DNA from 3 places in the Bradyrhizobium sp. 179 genome. Region 1 is predicted to be linked to each of the others. Evidence: predicted binding sites of a transcription regulator. Region 1 holds the regulator's gene; each other region holds the start of a gene.
What was found. Region 1 encodes LexA, which represses DNA repair genes until DNA is damaged. Its sites were predicted from a motif close to TGTTCNNNNTGTGTTCNG; they were not measured.

Region 2: the regulator LexA is predicted to act here: its motif matches at 1,697-1,714, upstream of IVB12_RS09220 (helicase-related protein).
Region 3: the regulator LexA is predicted to act here: its motif matches at 1,936-1,953, upstream of IVB12_RS24510 (ATP-dependent Clp protease adaptor ClpS).

What each region holds. Positions count from the first base shown of each region.
Region 1 is NZ_JADPJR010000009.1:199,979-203,253, forward strand. Features, by position in the region: gene glp (gephyrin-like molybdotransferase Glp) at 1-688, shown strand, start outside; gene lexA (transcriptional repressor LexA) at 866-1,567, shown strand; gene IVB12_RS02785 (hypothetical protein) at 2,135-2,569, shown strand; partial or broken gene IVB12_RS02790 (ComEC/Rec2 family competence protein) at 2,710-3,275, opposite strand, start outside.
Region 2 is NZ_JADPJR010000036.1:124,807-128,081, reverse strand. Features, by position in the region: gene IVB12_RS09220 (helicase-related protein) at 1-1,416, opposite strand, end outside; gene IVB12_RS09215 (DUF3108 domain-containing protein) at 2,018-2,827, opposite strand.
Region 3 is NZ_JADPJR010000104.1:122,427-125,701, forward strand. Features, by position in the region: gene IVB12_RS24500 (tannase/feruloyl esterase family alpha/beta hydrolase) at 1-139, shown strand, start outside; gene IVB12_RS24505 (ATP-binding protein) at 177-1,109, opposite strand; gene IVB12_RS24510 (ATP-dependent Clp protease adaptor ClpS) at 1,210-1,905, opposite strand; gene IVB12_RS24515 (MarR family winged helix-turn-helix transcriptional regulator) at 2,140-2,589, shown strand; gene IVB12_RS24520 (enoyl-CoA hydratase) at 2,586-3,275, shown strand, end outside.

The DNA of each region.
Region 1 (3,275 bases):
GGTCGCGATCCTCGCCACCGGCGACGAACTGGTAATGCCGGGAACCACGCCCGGTCGCGGCCAGATCGTCTATTCCAACGGCTACGCCCTGCACGCGCTCGCCCGCAGCGAGGGGGCCGATACCATCGACCTTGGCATTGTCGCCGATACGCTGGAGGCCACCACTGCCGGCATCCGCCGCGCCCGCGAGAGCGGCGCCGAGATCCTGGTCACGAGCGGCGGCGCGTCGGTCGGCGACCACGATCTGGTCCAGCAGGCGCTGAGGGACGAAGGCGTCGCGATGGCGTTCTGGAAGATCGCGATGCGCCCGGGCAAGCCGATGATGCATGGGCGGCTCGGCGGGATGCGCGTGATCGGCCTGCCGGGTAATCCCGTGTCATCCTACGTGTGCGCCTTCCTGTTCCTGGTGCCGCTGATTCGCGCCTTGTCGGGACGATCCGTGATTCATCACCGACAAGAGCGCGCCGTGCTCGGCCGCGATGTGGACGCAAACGATATGCGCGCGGACTATCTGCGCGCACATCTGGAGACGCGCGACGACGGCACGCTGGTGGCCCTTCCCGTCGATCACCAGGATTCCTCGCTGCTTGCGAATCTCGCTGCAGCACAGGCACTTCTCGTCCGCGCACCGTTCGCTCCGAAGGCAGAGGCCGGCTCGCCTTGCGAGGTGCTGCGCCTGCCCGTCTGAACGCATCCACTACACGCGTTCCGCGAACTTTGCCGCGTTCACGGTAAATTAAGCAGTTGCGGAACACATATGGAACATATAGTGTCCGTTCATGATTTGTTTCGAGCATGTAGCGGTCTACCGCTCCAATTCAGCGTCTCGGAATCGAACGACATCAACCGGGGGACTTTGGTCGAGATGTTAACGCGCAAACAATACGAGCTTCTGCGGTTCATCAGCGAACGTCTGAAGGAAAGCGGCGTGCCGCCCTCCTTCGACGAGATGAAGGATGCGCTCGACCTGCGCTCGAAATCGGGCATCCATCGCCTGATCACTGCGCTCGAGGAGCGCGGCTTCATCCGCCGCCTGCCCAACCGCGCCCGCGCCATCGAGGTGATCAAGCTGCCCGAGCTCCAGGCCGCCGCCGGCAGCCGCCGCGGCTTCACGCCGAGCGTCATCGAGGGCAATCTCGGCAAGGTGCGCGCGAGCTCCAGTTCTTCCGCGGACGAGGGCGAGCGTCCCGTTGCGGTGCCCGTGATGGGTCGCATCGCGGCCGGCACGCCGATCGAAGCGTTGCAGACCCGCAGTCACACCATCAGCGTGCCGCCCGACATGCTCGGCTCAGGCGAGCACTACGCACTCGAAGTGCGCGGCGATTCGATGGTCGAAGCTGGCATTCTCGATGGCGACATGGCGCTGATCCAGCGTAACGAGAGCGCCGATACCGGCGACATCGTGGTGGCCCTGATCGACGACGAGGAAGCGACGCTCAAGCGCTTCCGCCGCCGGGGGGCGTCGATCGCGCTCGAGCCCGCCAATGCCGCCTATGAGGTGCGCATCCTGCCGCCGAACCGGGTGAAGATTCAGGGCAAGCTGATCGGGCTGTACCGCAAGTACTGAGACGAGCTAGCGGTCATTCGATACCAATGATTCCGATTGGAGCGGACGACGGTCCGCTCCAGCTGGATAGTCTTTTGGTCTTGCGCAGATTATCCGGCCCCTCTCTCCGGCGCTCCATCCTCGGCATGCGGCCCCAAGCACTCATCGCTTGTGAAGAGATCTTAGGAGATTACGATGTGCAGGATCGCCTTAAGCGCCTTCGCAGCGTGCTGATCGCTTGATCGGCCGCGCAAGCATTCGCAACTCAATTGCAGCACCACGCACGCAAGTCGGCGCACGCAGGGAGCGAGCATTTCCGCAACGCCCGAACTGCCATCGACCGACAGCCACGGCGAAGCTGGCCACATTCCCCTGGTCGGCGCCCGTAGGCCACGGGCGCTCGCATCCGCCGAATGCACTGAAGCGAGCTTTGTTCCTATGGCTTCGGGAAAGATAATGTGATCGCGTCCGGCAACGCCAGCCGCAGATTTGCCTACAACGGAGCAGAGCGTTACGTGCTTCCACTCTGATAGAGGCTTGCGCCTCCGAAGGAGGCGCGGGTTGCTATCTTCGAATGAGGAGCACCCGATGTGTGACTACAGCCTGCATGCCGTTGCATCTCGCCCCGCCGAAGTCGGCGAGACGATCGTGTCGACAACGTTCCGCGGCACCTCAACGCGCGGCTTTGCTTCCGCGGCCGATCCGACCGTGGCCGTCTGCCTGCTGCCGGGAACGGAGCTCGCCTTCGCCGACAACGTCCGTTACGATAATCGCTGGATCTGGACGCGCACCATCAACTCCCGCGTCGGCAAGTTCGGCAAGATCGATCCGCACATACCCGACCGCCATCATGACGCGATCGAATTCCCCGACGGCAAATACGTGCTGGTGACGCAGCTCGTCGAAGGCCAGCGCGCAACCGTGCTGCAATTGCCGGTGACGCAGCCGGTCAGCGAGCGCGAGCACAAGCCGCAGATCGTCGCCGATAGCCGGTCGACGATCACGCGCTTGCCGATTGGCTGAGCCGTCCCCGCCCGCGGGGTCGGGCCAGGATTGAAATTGCCATCGCCGGCCGAGGCCGGCGAGATGGTAAGATTTAATGCTGCGGAACGTCCGGTCGGACCCGGACCTACTCTTCGCGTTTGTTTTTAATCGTCCGGCGCCTAATCGTCGACCTGCAGGTCGGTCTCCGCCGGCGTTGCATCCCGGTTGCGGGCCGCGGCCGTCCTCGGCACAAGGCTGCCGTCGAAATCACCCTCGCCGGCGCCGGCCGGCAGCCAGGGACGGCTTGTGCCTCTTGCTCTCACCGCCTGAATCGCAAAGCCGTCACCACGCTGCGTCAATGCCAGCGCGCCTTGGCTGGCGAGACGTTGCCGGTCGACCACCATCGCCGCGCAATCGGGCGGCGCGGGGCGCGTCGTGACCACCAGCGCGGCACGACTGCAATCCTCAGCCAGCGCATCGATGCGCAGGGAAAGCGCGACCAGCCGACCGTCGGCAAGCGGCGTCACACAGCCGGACTCATCGCACGACACGCCGTCAGCCAGCGAGCTACTCCCGGCATCGCGCGGATCGGCGTCGGCAGCTAACCACTGTTTGAGCAGAAAGCCATCCTTGCTCGCCCGGATCACATGCAACTGCCCGTCCCTGCCCCGCACCGCGACGCTGGCGCCGTCCCCGGCAATCAGGATATCGGGCTGCCGCACCGACAGCCCCCACGCGATGGAAG
Region 2 (3,275 bases), on a different contig from region 1:
GCGTTCATGGAGCGCATCCGATAATTTATTTTCGACCTCGCGCGCGATCCCCTGCCAGCGTTCGGGGTCTTTCAGCCAATCCGGGCGGTTGGCGACGAAGGTCCAGGTGCGAATCTGCGCGATCCGGGCCGACAGCGTGTCGATGTCGCCATCGACGCGGTCGGCCTGATCGACCTGGGCGGCAAACCAGCTATCGGGGATGCATCCCTTTTGCATCAGGAAGCCGTACAGCGTCGTCACCAGCTCGGCATGAGCGGCCGGCGACAGCTTTCGGTAATCGGGGACCTGGCAGGCCTCCCAGAGGCGCTCCACGGCCGCCTTGCCATGCGCGATATCGCGCACATCGACGTCGCGGGCGGCGTGGTCGAGCACGCGCATGTCCTCGGCGATCGGGGCGCGCGTCAGCGCCTCGTGCCCTGGGCCCAGGTTCAGCGACACCTGGAGCGCGCCGAGCGAGGAGAAATCCAGCTTCGAGTTGCGCCATTGCAGCATCTTCACGGCATCGAAGGTGTGGTTCTGGAGCGCGTTGACGAGTTCGGGCTCGAACGGCGCGCAGCGGCCGGTGGTGCCGAAGGTGCCGTTGCGCGTGGCGCGGCCGGCGCGGCCGGCGATCTGCGCAAATTCCGAGGGTGTCAGGCGGCGGAACTGGTAGCCGTCGAACTTGCGATCGGAGGCAAAGGCAACGTGGTCAACGTCGAGATTGAGGCCCATGCCGACGGCGTCGGTGGCGACGAGATAGTCGACATCGCCGTTCTGGAACATCGCCACCTGCGCGTTGCGGGTGCGAGGGCTGAGCGAGCCCAGCACCACGGCGGCGCCGCCATGCTGGCGGCGGATCAGCTCGGCAATGGCGTAGACCTCGTCGGCGGAGAAGGCGACGATGGCGGTGCGGCGCGGCTGGCGCGTGATCTTGCGGTCGCCGGCGAATTCGAGCTGCGACAGGCGCGGCCGCGTGATCATGGACACGCCCGGCAAGAGGCGCTCGATGATCGGGCGCATGGTCGCAGCGCCCAAGAGCAGCGTCTCGTCGCGGCCGCGGCGGTTGAGGATGCGGTCGGTGAAGACGTGGCCGCGTTCGAGGTCCGAGGCGATCTGGACCTCGTCGATGGCGAGGAAGGAGACGTCGAGATCGCGCGGCATCGCCTCGACGGTCGAGACCCAATAGCGCGGCTTCTTCGGCTTGATCTTCTCCTCGCCGGTCACGAGCGCGACGCTCTCTGGCCCCGCGCGATCGGCGATCTTGTTGTAGACCTCGCGCGCAAGCAGGCGCAGCGGCAGGCCGATCATGCCGGAGGGATGCGCGAGCATCCGCTCGATGGCGAGATGGGTCTTGCCGGTGTTGGTCGGCCCGAGCACCGCAGTGACGCCGGCACCGGGGGCACGCTCGGAAGCGAAGGGGGAGGAAGAAAAAGCCATTCTGGAGATAGGTAGTGCCGATTTGGGCGAATGTCAGTGCTGTTTGAGACGATGAGGCGATCAGGTGTCAGCGATGTCTCCGAACGCCACCACGCGCTCCGCTGTCATGCCCCGGCTTGACCGGGGCATCCAGTCCGCCGCGGCTCATCGGCTCAACCACGATTGCCTCGGCGTACTGGATCGCCCGGTCAAGCCGCGCGGTGACAGCGAACGCGGAGCAGTCTTCCCAACCTCGCGCAGTGTCTCACTTTGCGACGCTTTTCCCGTTCGCCTTAAGCTTCGGAACGACTCTAGAACGAATCGCGGCCGAATCGCTGACTCCCTGCCGAGTCCCGTTCCGTTCACGCAACATGTCGCGGGACTCGCCACAGGCGTGCACTAGATGAAGGCTCCGGCTGCCGTACAAGCGACGATTTGATGACGTGTTCCTTAAGGCTGGGGACAGCCGGGAGTCGAATCAGAATCAGGCGGGAGTCAAATGGATTCCAGCTTCGCCGACCTGCCAAACAAAAAGTGCGAAAACAACCCCATGCACAGTAGGTAAGCCGTTGAATTCACAAGACTTCTTTTACCCTCCCTTGGAGGGGAGGGTTAAGAACCCCTACTGCGTCTTGGCGACGCGTGGCGGCTGGGGGGAGGTGATGAAGCTGGTCGCTTCCAGCATCGCAGGTCCCAACGGCGTCGGCACTTTCAGCCAGAACGGGACCAGAATGCGCGTTCCCGCCACCGGCGCAAAGGCGATCTCGATGTTGCGCTGGGCGGCGAGGTATTTGATCACGGGGCGATCGGGGATGTAGCCGGCCACAGGCACGAAATAGAGCGCGCAGACCACGACCGGGCCCTTGTAGCCCTTCTCGGCCTTCACGCTCTCCATGCGCTTGAAATCGAGTTTCAAGTCGTAGCGCATGCGGCCGTCGAACACGGGCGCGCTATTATGGCAGGCCTCGGGCGACACCGGATCGCCATTGCCGGGCACGCGCAGCAGCGAGGCCGTCATCGGATCCCAGACGCCGCGGCGATGCGCTTCGGTGACGACGATGCGATCGGGGTCGACCGGCGGCTCCGGCAGGATCGCAAAATCCTTCACATTGCCCTTGTCGAGGGTGATGCGGATCTCTTCGGTCTTCTTCGAGGTGGTGGTGGAGGCCTGATAGCCGGTCGCAACCAGCGCGCCGTTGACGACGCGGCCCTGCGAGGCGCCGGTGCCCGAGCCGCCCGCGAACGACTTCAAAAGCCCCGTGGTGCCGCCGGAAGCCGCGGCCGCGAACACGTCGTCCTGGATGTCGATGTTCCAGGCGCCCTTGCCGACGGGAATGCCCGATAGTGTCGCCTCATATTGCGCCTCGAGCTTGCCTTGCGCCGTTGCCGGCGCCGCTCCCCACGCCAAGACGAGGCCGCAGAACGCCGCCAGGGCCAACTGGCCGGCGCGCCGCCGCGGCGGGTGAGAGGTCAGGATATTCACGAAGCCATCCAATGGGGCCGTCAGGCCTTGTTAGTTAAGCCAAAAACAGCGGCAAACAATGTGCTGGACGCCAAAAGCGGCGGAACTCCCCAGGACTCTTCGGCCGCGAATACGCCCTTTATGTGATGGTAAGGCGTTCCGATCATTGCCGTTTTGGTGATCGGGCGGTAGCCCTTGGCGCCAACCTTTCCCCGCCCCCTCCGCGGTCATGCCCCGCGAAAGCGGGGCATCCAGCACGCTGCGGCCCCTCGACTCCAGCCGCGCCGGTGGAATACTGGATCGCCCGCCTTCGCGGGCGATGACGCCCGGCGTGGGGCTAAATCCACCCCAAAACCTTGACGTCCCGCCCCTTCCCCCCTATACGTCCGCCCGCTCCCTGCAAGGACGAAAGAATTTG
Region 3 (3,275 bases), on a different contig from region 1:
TCTCGAAGTCGCCGAGCAGAAGGTCGAAGCGCCGTCGTTCGCGACGCTGCGCGCGATGCCGCTGTGCCGCTGGCCGGCCTGGCCTCATTACAAGTCGGGCCCGGTGACGGAGGCCTCGAGCTTCACCTGCGCGCCGTAAACGCTCAGTCCAAGCCCGCCACTTCGGTGGGTAGGCGTTATCTCGTCGCCATCGCCTGTGCGCCTCCGAGCAATTGCGCATTGAGTTTGCCGCCGGAGAACAACATGTCGTCGAGCGCCTCGTCGATGTCGGCAGACACGACGGAATTGCCACCGTCTCGCGCGAGGCTCCCTTGCGCAAGCCGTCGCATCAATTCCTTGGTGAAGGCACAGCTCGTGCCCTCACTGCGGCGGGCCGCTTCTGCGATGATTGCATCGTCGAGCGGCAGCCCCTTGCCGTAGAGCCGGACCAGCTTGCCGCGGCCGGTCTCGTCCGGCAGCGGGACTTCGATGGCCTGATCGATGCGGCCCGGGCGGCCGGCGAGGGCGCCTTCGAGGTCCTCAGGCCGGTTGGTGGTCAGGACGAACAGGATGTCCGCGTCCTCCTTCAGCCCGTCCATCTCGTTGAGCAACTTGTTCAGCATGGATTCTTCGCACGGCCCCATGTCGTCGCGGTCGCGGGCGATGAGATCGACATCCTCGATAACGACCATCGACGGCTGGAGCAGCCGTGCCAGACTCATATAAGCGCCGAGAAGCCCGATTTGCTCGGCGGTGATGATCAGTGTCGTGTGCCCGGGCAAATGAGTTGCCAGATAGCGGATCGTATGGGTCTTGCCGGTGCCCGGCGGTCCGTAAAGCAAGATGCCCTTACGTGTCGACTGGCCGAGCCGGCGCAATTGATCTCGGGTGTTGACGAAAGTCAGAACGTTGCGATTGAGCAGCCGCAGGGTCTGTTCGGGCAGGATCACCTCATCGCGCGCAACCGACGGCAGCCGATGCACCGTGATGCCGCGCGAGCGGCCGCGATAGTCGGAATCGGCGTCGAGGGACAGGATCTTGCCGCGATAGCTGCGCGCAGCTTGCACGGCCTGCTCCAGCTCGCCAAAACACTGCTGCACGAGTGCCGCGCCCGCGGTGCCTGCCGGCACGAGGATCTCGATCCGAATTCCCGGTTCTCGGCTGTATTCGCGGTGGGCACACAGCAAGACCGCGTAACGAAGGCCATCCTGCTCGCACAGCCAGAGGCCGTTATCGAGACATTTGACTCGGGCTCTTCTCGCCGACATCCACGTCGGAATATTGCAGCGGAGCAATCGCGAGCGCATTGCGGCCATCGCGGAGGAGCCGTGAGATCGACAGCGTTTCGTAGCGCTGTTCTTCGTTCAGCCCGAACAGCCGGATCGACTTGCCGAACAGTCCCTCGATCGCTGCCTGGACATCGACCCGCATATGGCCGGGAAACTGGCGGATGGTGGTCACGAGATTGCTACGCGAGACGTTGGCAAAATGCCAGTCAAGCACGTCGCAAGCGTATTCGAACTCCTCTTCCGGCTCTTGCGGTGTGTTCACGGTGTCTGCTGCGCGAATGCAGTCGCTGCACAGCCAGACCGTGCGGCTCCCGATCCGAACATCGGTCTGTCCCTCAGGCTTGCCGCAGAGCTCGCAGGGGGTCTTAATCTCTTCAAGCGTGATCCTCAGCGGATGTTGGCCGAGCCAGATATATTGCTGAGCCGACTTGAACAGCGCCTCGGCGACCGATTGCGGGTACGGACCGCAAGTGGCCTTCTCCTCCCGCTCGACCCGCGCTATCACCGCGGCCGCTTCACGCTCCGATTTGCCAAAAACCTGGCGGAGCAACCCGATGACAAACTCGTCCGGCGTTTCGTCATCATTGTGAATCACGAGCTGAGCCGGCTCGCGCTCGCCGCGCGCATCCTTCGTCATGAAACGATCCTATTGCAACCAAAACGAGTGAAGAACAAATATGGAACATAAAGGAGGGCGGCCGTCAAGCGCCAACGGGTGCGTCAAATTCCCGATGGAATTTCAATGCGCCATCCCACTCGCCGCCTTCGTGCCGCGTCGGCTTGACGATCGGCACGACCGCGATCGCCATGGCCATGCCGCATCGGCAACCCCTCTTTGACAACGCGATTGGCCTCGCATTATATATTTCGTATGCGAAATAAGGAAGCCGCAGCGAGCCACCATCGCCTGATCTACCTGCTGAGCGTCGCGCAACGCCGGTTGCAGCGCTGGATGGCGGCTCGCCCCGAGAGCGAGGTCACGCCGGCGCAGGCCGGGCTGCTGTTCATTCTCGGCAAGCAGGATGGTGTGCTGATCGGCGAGGCGGGCGCGGCGCTGGATCTTGGCCCGGCCGGTATTTCCGGCCTGGTCGATCGCACGGCAGCCGCCAAACTGATCGAGCGGCGGGCCGACCACGAGGACGGGCGCGCCTGGCGGATCTGGCTGACGCCGAAGGGGCGCAGCGCGCTGGCGCAGGCGAAAGCAGGCGCGGCGGAGGTCAACGCGGCGCTGACGGAGGGATTTACGGCTGCGGAGATCGACATCGTCGCACGCTGGCTGATGAGCATTCAGGACAAGTTTCCAAGAGGAGCAGACGAATGACCGAGCACGTCCGGATCGAGAACAACAGCGGAATTCTTACCCTCACGCTGGCGCGCCCCGACAAGAAGAACGCGCTGACGGACGCGATGTACGGCAAGCTCGCCGACAGTATCGAATCCGCCGAGTTCGATCCGTCCGCTCGCGTGATCCTGATCCGCGGCGAGGGCGACATGTTCACTGCCGGCAACGACGTCGGCGAATTTGCCGCGGTTGCAGCGGGCAAGTCGGAAGGCAGCCGCAACGTCGTGCGGTTCATTCAGTCGCTGGCACGTTGCACCCGGCCGCTGGTTGCGGCGGTGCAGGGCCGCGCCGTCGGCGTCGGCACCACCATGCTGCTGCATTGCGATCTCGTCGTGCTCGCCGACAATGCGCAATTGTCGACGCCCTTCGTCAGCCTCGCGCTAGTGCCGGAAGCGGCCTCCAGCCTGTTGATGCCGGCGCGGATCGGCTACGCCCGAGCTTACGAGATGTTCGCACTTGGCGAGACCGTGCCGGCGCAGGCCGCGCTGGAATGGGGCCTCGCCAACCGGGTGGTGCCGCTCGACACGCTCGATGCCGAGGCGCTTGCGCTCGCGCAGCGCCTGGCCCGCCAGCCGGCCGGTGCGCTCATCGCCACCAAGAAGCTGATGCGCAATGGCGAGGCGCTGGTTGCGCAGCTGAACGCGGAGGGCGAGCAGTTCGCGCAG